2 regions of the Streptomyces sp. NBC_00252 genome follow, and region 2 is predicted to be linked to the other one. Evidence: riboswitches for the same ligand, from Rfam matches in the RefSeq annotation. Region 2 holds a riboswitch; the other holds the start of a gene.
What was found. A riboswitch is a leader RNA that binds a small molecule or an ion and turns the genes downstream of it on or off. The one in region 2 is predicted to bind cobalamin.

Region 1 (5,751 bases), 1.5 Mb from region 2:
CGGCGGAGGCGGCCGGGAGGGTGCTCTCCCGGCCGCCCCCGCCACCATCGGCTCAGGACCCGGCCAGCTCCGCCCGGACCGTGCGGGCCGCGGCGACCAGGTTCTCGAGGGACGCCCGGGTCTCCGGCCAGCCGCGCGTCTTCAGACCGCAGTCCGGGTTGACCCACAGCCGCTCGGCCGGAATGGCCTCAAGTCCCTTGCGCAGCAAGGCCGCTGCCTCGTCCGCGCTCGGCACGCGCGGGGAGTGGATGTCGTAGACACCGGGTCCCGCCTCGCGCGGATAACCGTGCTCGGCCAGCTCGCGGGCCACCTGCATGTGCGAGCGGGCCGCCTCCAGGCTGATGACGTCCGCGTCGAGGTCGTCGATGGCCTGCACGATGTCGCCGAACTCCGCGTAGCACATGTGCGTGTGGACCTGCGTCTCCGGCCGGACCCCGGCGGTGGTCAGCCGGAACGCCTCCGTGGCCCAGGCGAGATACGCCTCCCGGTCCGCGGCGCGCAACGGCAGGGTCTCACGCAGCGCGGGTTCGTCGACCTGGATGACCGAAGTCCCCGCCGCCTCAAGGTCGTTGACCTCGTCGCGCAGGGCGAGGGCGACCTGCCGTGCGGTGTCGTCGAGCGGCTGGTCGTCGCGGACGAAGGACCAGGCGAGCATGGTGACCGGTCCGGTGAGCATCCCCTTGACCGGACGACCGGTGAGCGACTGGGCGTACGTCGTCCAGCGCACCGTCATCGGCTCCGGGCGAGAGATGTCGCCGGCCAGGATCGGCGGACGGACGTACCGGGTGCCGTACGACTGGACCCAGCCGTGCTGGGTGGCGAGGTAGCCCGTCAGCTGCTCGGCGAAGTACTGGACCATGTCGTTGCGTTCGGGCTCGCCGTGCACGAGGACGTCGAGGCCGGTCTTCTCCTGGAACGAGATGACCTCCTGGATCTCCGCCCTGATCCGCTCCTCGTACCCGGCCCTGTCGATCCGCCGGGCCCTCAAGTCGGCCCGCGCGGTGCGGAGTTCGGCTGTCTGCGGGAACGACCCGATGGTGGTCGTCGGCAGCGGCGGCAGCCCGAGATGCGCCCGCTGGGCCGCCGTCCGCTCGTCGTACGGCCGGGAGCGGCGCGCGTCCGCATCGGTGACGGCGGCGGCCCGTGCCCGTACGGCGGGGTCGCTGGTGAGGGCCGAACCTGCGCGGGAGGCCAAGTCGGCCCGGTTGGCGGCGAGTTCGGCGGCGATCGTGTCGGTGCCCTGCGCCAGGCCCTTGGCGAGGGTGACGATCTCGGCCGTCTTCTGCCGTGCGAACGCCAGCCAGCGCAGGATCTGCGGCTCGATGTCCCGCTCGGCCGCGGCGTCGAGCGGCACATGGAGCAGCGAGCACGAGGCGGCCACGTCGACCCGCTCGGCGAGACCGAGCAACGTGCCCAGTGTGGCGAGGGACTTGGTGAGGTCGTTGACCCAGACGTTACGGCCGTTGACGACACCGGCGACGAGCCGCTTGCCGGGGAGACCGCCCGCCGCGGCCAGGTCGTCCAGGTTGGCGGCCGCGGCCTCGGTGAAGTCGAGCGCGAGCCCCTCCACCGGCGCCTTGGCGAGGACGTGCAGCGCCTCGCCGAGCCGGTCGAAGTAGGACGCGACCAGGATTTGCGGCCGGTCGGTGAGCCCCCCGAGGTCGCGATAGGCGCGCATGGCGGCGTTCAGTTCGGCGGGGGTGCGGTCCTGGACGAGAGCGGGCTCGTCCAGCTGCACCCACTCCGCGCCCGCCGCGCGCAGGTCGGCGAGGACCTCGGCGTACACCGGCAGCAGGCGGTCCAGGAGGGTCAGCGGTTCGAAGTCGGCCGCGACACCCGGGGCGGGCTTGGCGAGCAGGAGGTAGGTGATCGGGCCGACGAGCACCGGACGGGCGGTGAGGCCCAGCGTGAGGGCCTCCTTCAACTCCGAGACCTGCTTGGTGGAGTCGGCGGTGAACACCGTACCCGGGCCCAACTCGGGCACCAGATAGTGGTAGTTGGTGTCGAACCACTTCGTCATCTCCAGCGGCGCCACGTCCTGCGTGCCGCGCGCCATCGCGAAGTACCCGTCCAGCGCGTCGAGTTCGACGGCGGCGCGGTGGCGGGCGGGGATCGCGCCGACCATGACGCTGGTGTCCAGCACATGGTCGTAGTACGAGAAGTCGCCGGTGGGCACCTCGTGGATGCCAGCGTCGGTCAGGTGCTGCCAGTTCGTGCGGCGCAGTTCGGCGGCGGTGGTCCGGAGGGCGTCGGCGTCGACGCGGCCCTTCCAGTAGCCCTCGATGGCCTTCTTCAGTTCCCGGCCCTGGCCCTGACGGGGATAGCCGTACACGGTCGACCGTGCTGCCGCGGCTGCGGACTTCGCTGTCACGGAAATCTCCTTCGCGAGATATCTCCCTGGATCCCGGTGGCGGGACGTGAGCGCGAAGGTTCGTAGACCGGGGGGTGGTCACCGCCCGTGTGTACGCCGACCCGCCCACGAGGTCACCGGGATTCCGCGCGCGAATGCTTCGCGTGCGGGCAGGTGGCAGGTCTTCGGACTTGCGGGCACGTCCTCCTGTGTGACCGGAGGACACCTACTGGCCGTCGCTTCCCAGGTCCTGGTGTGGGCCCAGTGCGTATGACGGCGGTCGTTCCCGCTTACCGCTGCGGGGCAGTCCCGGAGTTTCACCGGGTTCCCTCTTGCGACGCGTCCGTCTGGGTGACGGGGCGAACCAGCTGCGTCGGCCAGCCTACGGGGTGGGGGCTGGGTGCGTCGATTTCCTGTCCGCGGCTCGGAGGTTCAGCTTGGCGGCGTGCCAAATGCTCGCAGGATCTGCTCAGCCGCCAAGGTCGCTGTCAACTCGCCCTCCCGTACCTGGCGTTCCAGATCCGGGGCCAGGGCGCGGACCGACGGGTTGGCGTGCAGGCGGCCCAGGAGTTCTTCTCGGACCATCGTCCAGGTCCAGTCCACCTGTTGCTCGCTGCGCTTCGCGGCCAGGCGGCCGGTGGACTCCAGCAGGGAGCGGTGTTGTTCGAGGCGTTCCCAGACCGTGTCGAGGCCGCTGCCCTCGCGGGCGCTGCAGCTCAGGACCGGCGGGGTCCAGGCCGCGTCGGCGGGGTGCATCAGCCGCAGGGCGCCTGCCAGTTCGCGGGCCGCGCTTTTCGCGTCGCGCTCGTGCGGGCCGTCCGCCTTGTTGACGGCGATGACGTCGGCCAGTTCCAGGACGCCCTTCTTGATGCCCTGCAGTTGGTCGCCGGTGCGGGCCAGGGTCAACAGGAGGAAGGAGTCGACCATGTTGGCCACCGCTGTCTCCGACTGGCCCACGCCCACCGTCTCGACGAGGACGACGTCGTAGCCCGCCGCTTCCATGACCACGATGGACTCGCGGGTCGCCTTCGCGACGCCGCCCAGCGTGCCGGCGGTGGGGGAGGGGCGGACGAAGGCAGCCGGGTCGACGGCGAGGCGTTCCATGCGGGTCTTGTCGCCGAGGATCGAGCCTCCGGTGCGGGTCGACGACGGGTCGACGGCGAGGACCGCGACCCGGAAACCCAGCGAGGTCAGCAGCGTGCCGAACGCGTCGATGAAGGTCGACTTGCCGACGCCGGGCACACCGCTGATGCCGATGCGGCGGGCCCGGCCGCTGTGCGGGAGGAGTTCGGTCAGCAACTCCTGCGCCATGAGCCGGTGTTGGGGCTTCGTCGACTCGACGAGGGTGATGGCGCGGGCCACGAGGGCCCGCTTGCCGTCGAGGACGCCCTTCACATAGGTGTCGAGCTCGATCACAGGGTGTGCCCGAGGTCGGTGGCCAGTCGCCGCACCAGGTCGTAGGCCGCGTCCGGGATCACCGTCCCGGGCGGGAACACGGCCGCCGCGCCCATCTCCAGCAGGGTGGGGACGTCCTGCGGGGGGATCACGCCGCCGACCACGATCATGATGTCCTCCCGGCCCTCCTCGGCGAGCGATTCCTTCAACGCCGGTACGAGGGTGAGGTGTCCGGCGGCGAGGGACGAGACCCCGACGATGTGGACGTCCGCCTCGACGGCCTGGCGGGCCACCTCGCCGGGGGTCTGGAACAGCGGGCCGACGTCGACGTCGAAGCCGAGGTCGGCGAAGGCGGTGGCGATCACCTTCTGGCCGCGGTCGTGGCCGTCCTGGCCCATCTTGGCGACCAGGATGCGGGGGCGGCGGCCCTCGGCCTCCTCGAACTCGGCCACGAGGGCGCGGGTGCGCTCGACGGACGGGGACTCGCCGGCTTCGGTGCGGTACACACCGGAGATCGTACGGATCTGGCTCGCGTGCCGCCCGTACACCTTCTCCAGCGCGTCGGAGATCTCGCCGACCGTCGCCTTCGCGCGGGCCGCGTTCACCGCCAGCTCCAGGAGGTTGCCGGTGCCCTCGGCCGCGCGGGTGAGGGCGTGCAGGGCGTCCTGGGTGGCCTGTTCGTCGCGCTCGGCGCGCAACCGCCGTAGTTTCTCGATCTGTTGGGTGCGGACGGAGGAGTTGTCGACCTTGAGGACGTCGATCTGCTCGTCGGTCTCCACGCGGTACTTGTTGACGCCGATGACCGGCTGGCGGCCGGAGTCGATGCGGGCCTGGGTGCGGGCCGCGGCCTCCTCGATGCGGAGCTTGGGGATGCCCGCGTCGATGGCCTTGGCCATACCGCCCGCCGCCTCGACCTCCTCGATGTGCTGCCAGGCGCGGCGGGCCAGGTCGTAGGTCAGCTTCTCGACGTACGCGCTGCCGCCCCACGGGTCGATCACGCGGGTCGTGCCGGACTCCTGCTGGATGAGGAGCTGGGTGTTGCGGGCGATGCGCGCCGAGAAGTCGGTGGGCAGCGCGAGGGCCTCGTCCAGGGCGTTGGTGTGGAGTGACTGCGTGTGGCCCTGGGTCGCGGCCATCGCCTCCACGCACGTGCGCGTGACGTTGTTGAAGACGTCCTGCGCGGTCAGCGACCAGCCCGAGGTCTGTGAATGGGTGCGCAGGGAGAGGGACTTGGCGTTCTGCGGGTCGAACTGTTTCACCAGTTTCGCCCAGAGGAGGCGGGCGGCTCGCAGCTTCGCGACCTCCATGAAGAAGTTCATGCCGATCGCCCAGAAGAAGGAGAGCCGGGGCGCGAACGCGTCCACGTCCATCCCCGCCTCCCGGCCCGCCCGGATGTACTCCACGCCGTCCGCGAGGGTGTACGCCAGCTCCAGGTCGGCCGTCGCGCCCGCCTCCTGGATGTGGTAGCCGGAGATGGAGATCGAGTTGTAGCGGGGCATCCGCTGCGAGGTGTACGCGAAGATGTCGGAGATGATCCGCATCGACGGCTTCGGCGGATAGATGTAGGTGTTGCGGACCATGAACTCCTTGAGGATGTCGTTCTGGATGGTCCCGGCCAACTTCTCGGGCGGTACGCCCTGTTCCTCCGCCGCCACGATGTAGAGCGCCAGTACGGGCAGCACCGCGCCGTTCATCGTCATCGACACGGTCATCTTGTCCAGCGGGATGCCGTCGAAGAGCTGCCGCATGTCGTAGATCGAGTCGATCGCCACGCCCGCCATGCCGACGTCACCGGTCACGCGCGGGTGGTCGCTGTCGTACCCCCGGTGCGTGGGCAGGTCGAAGGCGACCGACAGGCCCTTCTGGCCGGCCGCGAGGTTGCGCCGGTAGAAGGCGTTGGACTCCTCGGCCGTGGAGAAACCCGCGTACTGACGGATCGTCCAGGGCTGGTTGACGTACATCGTCGGGTACGGGCCGCGCAGATACGGCGCGATGCCCGGGTAGGT
Region 2 (5,751 bases):
TTCAGGCCCTGCTTCCAGGCGTACGCGTACATCGAGGAGAGCTTGCCGATCGTCGGCGTCTCCAGGAACAGGTTCAGGGACTGGGACTGGTCCAGGAACGGGGTGCGGGCGGCGGCCATGTCGATCAGGCCGCGCTGGGGGATCTCCCACGCCGTGCGGTACAGGGCGCGCACGTCCGCCGGGATCCAACTGAACGCCTGCACCGAGCCGTTGGCCTCGCGCAGCGCCTCGCGGGTGCGGGCGTCCCACACGCCGAGCTGCTTCAGCTCGTCGACCAGGTAGGAGTTGACCTGGAGGAACTCGCCGGAGAGCGTCTCGCGCTTGAACAGGTTGGAGACCTGCGGCTCGATGCACTCGTAGACGCCCGCGATCGAGGCGATGGTGGCCGTCGGGGCGATGGCCAGCAGGAGTGAGTTGCGCATGCCCGTCCGGGCGATACGTTCCCGCAGGGCCGCCCAGCGCTCCGGCCAGGTCAGGTCGACGCCGTAGTGGTCGGGGTGCAGGACGCCGCGGGCCGTACGGGTCTTCTCCCAGGCGGGCAACGGGCCGTTGCGCTCGGCGAGTTCGGCGGACGCCTCGTACGCGGCGAGCATGATGCGCTCGGCGATGCGGGTGGAAAGGGCCTGCGCCTGCGGGGAGTCGAAGGGGACGCGCAGCTTGAAGAAGACGTCCTGGAGGCCCATCGCGCCGAGGCCGACCGGACGCCAGCGGGCGTTGGAGCGGCCCGCCTGCTCGGTCGGGTAGAAGTTGATGTCGACCACGCGGTCCAGGAAGGTGACGGCGGTGCGGACCGTCTCGTCCAGCCGCTCCCAGTCGATGTCGCCGTTCGCTTGGTCCACGAACGCGCCGAGGTTCACCGAGCCGAGGTTGCAGACCGCGGTCTCGCCGTCGTCCGTGACCTCCAGGATCTCCGTGCAGAGGTTGGAGGAGTGGACCGTGTGGCCCGGCTCGGCCGTCTGGTTGGCGGTGCGGTTGGCCGCGTCCTTGAAGGTCATCCAGCCGTTGCCGGTCTGCGCGAGGGTGCGCATCATGCGGCCGTAGAGGTCACGGGCCGGGATGGTCTTCTTCGCCAGGCCCCGCGCCTCCGCCTCGCGGTACGCGGCGTCGAACTCGTCGCCCCACAGGTCGACCAGCTCGGGCACGTCGGCGGGGGAGAACAGCGACCACTCGCCGTCCGCGTTCACCCGGCGCATGAACTCGTCCGGGATCCAGTGCGCGAGGTTCAGGTTGTGCGTACGGCGGGCGTCCTCACCGGTGTTGTCCCGCAGCTCCAGGAACTCCTCGATGTCGGAGTGCCAGGTCTCCAGGTACACCGCGGCGGCACCCTTGCGCCGGCCGCCCTGGTTCACCGCGGCGACCGAGGCGTCCAGCGTCTTCAGGAACGGGACGATGCCGTTCGAGTGGCCGTTGGTGCCGCGGATCAGCGAACCCCGGCTGCGGATACGGGAGTACGACAGCCCGATGCCGCCGGCGTGCTTCGAGAGGCGGGCCACCTGGTGGTAGCGGTCGTAGATGGAGTCCAGCTCGTCCAGCGGGGAGTCGAGGAGGTAGCAGGACGACATCTGGGGGTGCCGCGTACCGGAGTTGAAGAGCGTGGGGGAGGACGGGAGGTAGTCCAGGCGGCTCATCAGGCGGTAGAGCGCGGCGACCTCGTCCAGGGCGCGGACGCTGTCGTCCTCGGCGAGGCCGGCCGCGACCCGGAGCATGAAGTGCTGGGGGGTCTCGATGACCTTGCGGGTGATCGGGTGCCGCAGCAGGTAGCGGCTGTACAGGGTGCGCAGGCCGAAGTAGCCGAAGCGGTCGTCGGCCCCGGTGTCGATCAGCGCGTCCAGGCGGGCCGCGTGCAGCGTCGCGAACTCGGCGGTGCGGTCCGCGATGAGGCCCTCGCGGTGGCCCACGGCGACGGACTCGGTGAAGCTCGTGACGCCCTGGGAGGTGGCCTCGGCGGCGATGCTGATCGTCAGCAGCCGGGCGGCGAGCCGGGAGTAGACGGGGTCCTCGGAGATGAGGCCGGCGGCCGCCTCCGTGGCCAGCTCGCGCAGTTCCGCCACGTCCGCCTGGGCGGACCGGCCGCGCAGGGTGGCGGCGGCGACCCGGCCCGGGTCGGCGTCGGGGAGGTCGGCGGTCAGCTCGGTCAGGGTCCGCAGGATCGCGGTACCGGGACCGTCGGCTCCGGGAACGGCCGTTCCGGGAACGTCGGTTCCGGGGACGATCGTGGCGGTTGCCCGGTTCGCTGATGCCGGCTCTGCTGGCGCGATGGTCACGGTGGGGCTCTCCCTCGCTCGGCACGGGGCCTCGCTGAGGGCAGGCGGCAGCACACGAGCGCACGGGGCGTCGCGTCCACCGGCCCACTCCACGAGGCCCGGACGTCATGCGCGCGGCCGGGTGGCCGCACGCGCGCCGTCGGCAGGTCCTCGGACTGGCCATGTGCGGATATGCGCACAAGTACACCGTTGCGGGACAGTTCCGGATTCGCACCGGATTCCCCTGCGGCGACAGCGAGCATGAGCATACATCTTGTGCTCGCCTGTCACATCACCACCAGATGTTGTGTCGCGGTGGTTTCAGAGTGTCAGCTCATAGGTGAGCAGAGTGAGATCGTCCAGGTGCGGCACGGGATTCCAGTCGCGGTCGGGGGTGCGGGTGAAGCCCAGGCGTTCGTAGATGCGGTGGGCCGCGTGCATGGAGGGCTGGGTGGAGAGGACCACGGCCGTGCAGCCCTCCGTGGCCCGGGCGCGGTCGATGCAGGCGCGGACCAGGGCCTCGCCCGCGCCTCTGCCCCGGGCGGTGCGGGCGATGGCGAGGGCGCGGATCTCTGTCTCGCCGGGGCGGGCTATGTCGGCGACGGGGCCGGGGCCGGGGACGAAGGTGACGCCGCCGAGGAGGTGGTCGCCGTCCACCGCGACGAGGACCTCCGCGGTGGCTGCGCGGGTTGCCACGTCCTTCAGTACGTCGAGGTAGGGGTCGCTGTCGCCGTAGTCGAGGAGACCGTCCTGCAGGTAGGCCTGCGCCGTGATGGTGCCGAGGTCTTCGTATTCGGTGGGGACCGCTCGGCGGATGAGGATGTCCATGGGGGTCAGTGTGTACGAACAGCGGGCCGCCGAGTGACTTGCTTTTCGGTGGCCCGCTGCGGGTTCGTCGTGGCTGGGCGCGCCCGCGCGGCGGAGCCGCACATGGACACAGTCCCGCGCCCCTGGGTGGGGATGGTCAGCCTGCGTTAATGGGTTGCTCCCGCTGTTGCCGGAGGGAGTTCTACCTCTACGCCCGGGTCGCCCGCGTCGGCCGTGTAGTCGCCGGGGTTGGTCTCGTCCACGCCCTCCGGCACCTTGAAGGCCTTCAGGGCGAAGGTGAGGACCACCGTGACCACGACGTTCATGACGAACGCCGTGAGGCCGATGTAGCCGATCTCGCCGATGCCGGGGATCTCCTTGGACGAGCCGCCGAAGTGGTCCTGGGTGGGGGAGGCCACGCCGTAGGCCGCGAGGGTGCCGTAGATCATGCCGACGGCCCAGCCGGCGAGGAGGGCCCAGCGGTGGAACCAGCGGGTGAAGAGGCCGCCGACCAGGGCCGGGAAGGTCTGGAGGATCCAGATGCCGCCCAGGAGCTGGAAGTTGATGGCGACCGTCTTGTCCATCGTCAGGACGAAGGCCAGGGCACCGACCTTCACCAGGAGCGAGACGATCTTGGAGACCTTCGTCTCCTGGGCCGGGGTCGCGTCCGGCTTGATGAAGTCCTTGTAGATGTTGCGGGTGAAGAGGTTCGCCGCCGCGATGGACATGATGGCGGCCGGCACGAGCGCGCCGATGCCGATCGCCGCGAACGCCACGCCCGCGAACCAGTCCGGGAACATGTTCTCGAACAGCTGCGGGATCGCCAACTGGCCGTTGGTGACCTTGACTCCGGCCGCGATCGCCATGAAGCCGAGCAGCGCGAGCAGGCCCAGCATCAGTGAATACAGCGGCAGGATCGTGGTGTTGCGGCGGATCACGTTGCGGCTCTTCGAGGAGAGCGTCGCGGTGATCGAGTGCGGATACATGAACAGGGCCAGCGCCGAGCCCAACGCCAGTGTGGCGTACGTCCATTGGCCCGCCGGCGCGGGGACGAGCCCGCCCGCTCCCGCCGCCTTGAACTTGGCGCCGGCCGCGCTGAAGATGTCGTCGAACCCGCCGAGCTTGATCGGGATGTAGATGATCGCCACCGCGATGACGATGTAGATCAGGCCGTCCTTCACGAACGCGATCAGCGCGGGTGCGCGGAGCCCGGACGAGTAGGTGTACGCGGCCAGCACGGCGAACGCGATGAGCAGCGGCAGGTCCTTCACGAACCAGTTGGAGTCGGCGCCGCCGCCCACGCCCATGACGTCCAGCACGGCCTGGATGCCGACCAACTGGAGCGCGATGTACGGCATGGTCGCGAGGATGCCGGTGATCGCCACCGCCAGCGACAGGCTCTTCGAGCCGAAGCGCCCGCGCACGAAGTCCGAGGTCGTCACGTACCCGTGCTTGTGCGACACCGACCAGAGGCGGGGCAGGAACGTGAAGATCAGCGGGTAGACGAGGATCGTGTACGGCACCGCGAAGAAGCCGGCCGCGCCCGCCGCGTAGACCGCCGCCGGGACCGCCACGAAGGTGTACGCCGTGTAGAGGTCGCCGCCGAGCAGGAACCAGGTGACCCAGGTGCCGAACGACCGTCCGCCCAGGCCCCATTCGTCGAGGCTGTGCTCGTTGTCGGCCCGGCGCCAGCGCGCGGCCAGGAAGCCCAGGACCGTGACGGCCAGGAAGAAGAAGATGAAGACGCCGAGGGCGACGCCGTTCACGCCGTCTTTCACCGGTTGCCTCCCTGGCGGGTCCGCTGGTCGCGCTGCCACAGCTTGTAGGCGGTCATCGTCAGCACGGTCGAGATCAGCACCCAGAGCATCTGGTACCAGTAGAAGAACGGGACGCCGATGAACGTGGGGTCGACCTTCGTGTAGGAGCCGACCCAGAGCAGGGCCACGAACGGCGCGACGAGACACACGGCGATGACGACACGGGCCGGCGTCACCACCGGCAGGCCCGCTTCGGGCGGAACTTCGGGCACATCTGACATTTCTCGGCTCCGTCCCCACGCTGATCACCTGTGTAATGCGCAGGCAATCTAGGTCACGGCGTCACCGCCGCGAAAGACCTCGTCCGCATATCGTCATGTCGATTCGGTGAAGGCCCGACATCGGTGTCAGCAGCACCGGAATCCCTGGCGCGGATCGGCCTCCTGGCGGGCGGTCCGCAGGCGTTCGAAGTCACGGCGGTCCGGGACGTCGGCGTCCGGGTGGTCCCGGCGGACGTGTGCGACATACCGGTCGTACGCCGACTCGTCCATCAACTCCCGGACGTACCACCGCACTCCGCGGATCGCCCGGCTAGCCGCCCGCGTCAGCGCCGACCGCATCGCGGGCCGCCTCCTCCTTCTCCTCGCGGGTCGGGACCAGCCCGGCCGGTGCCGTGATGTTCGACCGGACGTACGGCGTCTCGCTCAGGGTGGAGAGCGCGGGGCGGCGGACGTGGCGGACGCAGACCCGGAGCGCGTCCGCGATCACGACCACCACGAGCACCGCGAGAATGGCCGAAAGTACCCCGTCCACCGTGGAGTTGGTGACGACGGTCCGCATGTCGTCCATGGACCTGGCGGGCGGCAGCACCCTGCCCGCGTCGATCGCGTCCTGGAACACGGACCGCTGCTTGAAGAAACCGACCTTCGGGTCGCCGGAGAACA

Region 1: it holds a riboswitch for cobalamin, as region 2 does, so the genes downstream of both, metE (5-methyltetrahydropteroyltriglutamate--homocysteine S-methyltransferase) here and OHT77_RS16140 (ribonucleoside-diphosphate reductase subunit alpha) in region 2, are expected to answer to the same signal.

What each region holds. Positions count from the first base shown of each region.
Region 1 covers NZ_CP108087.1:2,276,039-2,281,789, reverse strand. Annotated here, with positions in the region: gene metE (5-methyltetrahydropteroyltriglutamate--homocysteine S-methyltransferase) at 53-2,371, opposite strand; cobalamin riboswitch at 2,522-2,721, opposite strand; gene meaB (methylmalonyl Co-A mutase-associated GTPase MeaB) at 2,783-3,766, opposite strand; gene scpA (methylmalonyl-CoA mutase) at 3,763-5,751, opposite strand, start outside.
Region 2 covers NZ_CP108087.1:3,756,892-3,762,642, reverse strand. Annotated here, with positions in the region: gene OHT77_RS16140 (ribonucleoside-diphosphate reductase subunit alpha) at 1-2,264, opposite strand, end outside; cobalamin riboswitch at 2,389-2,512, opposite strand; gene OHT77_RS16135 (GNAT family N-acetyltransferase) at 2,565-3,071, opposite strand; gene mctP (monocarboxylate uptake permease MctP) at 3,218-4,828, opposite strand; gene OHT77_RS16125 (DUF3311 domain-containing protein) at 4,825-5,088, opposite strand; gene OHT77_RS16120 (YbdD/YjiX family protein) at 5,215-5,427, opposite strand; gene OHT77_RS16115 (carbon starvation CstA family protein) at 5,399-5,751, opposite strand, start outside.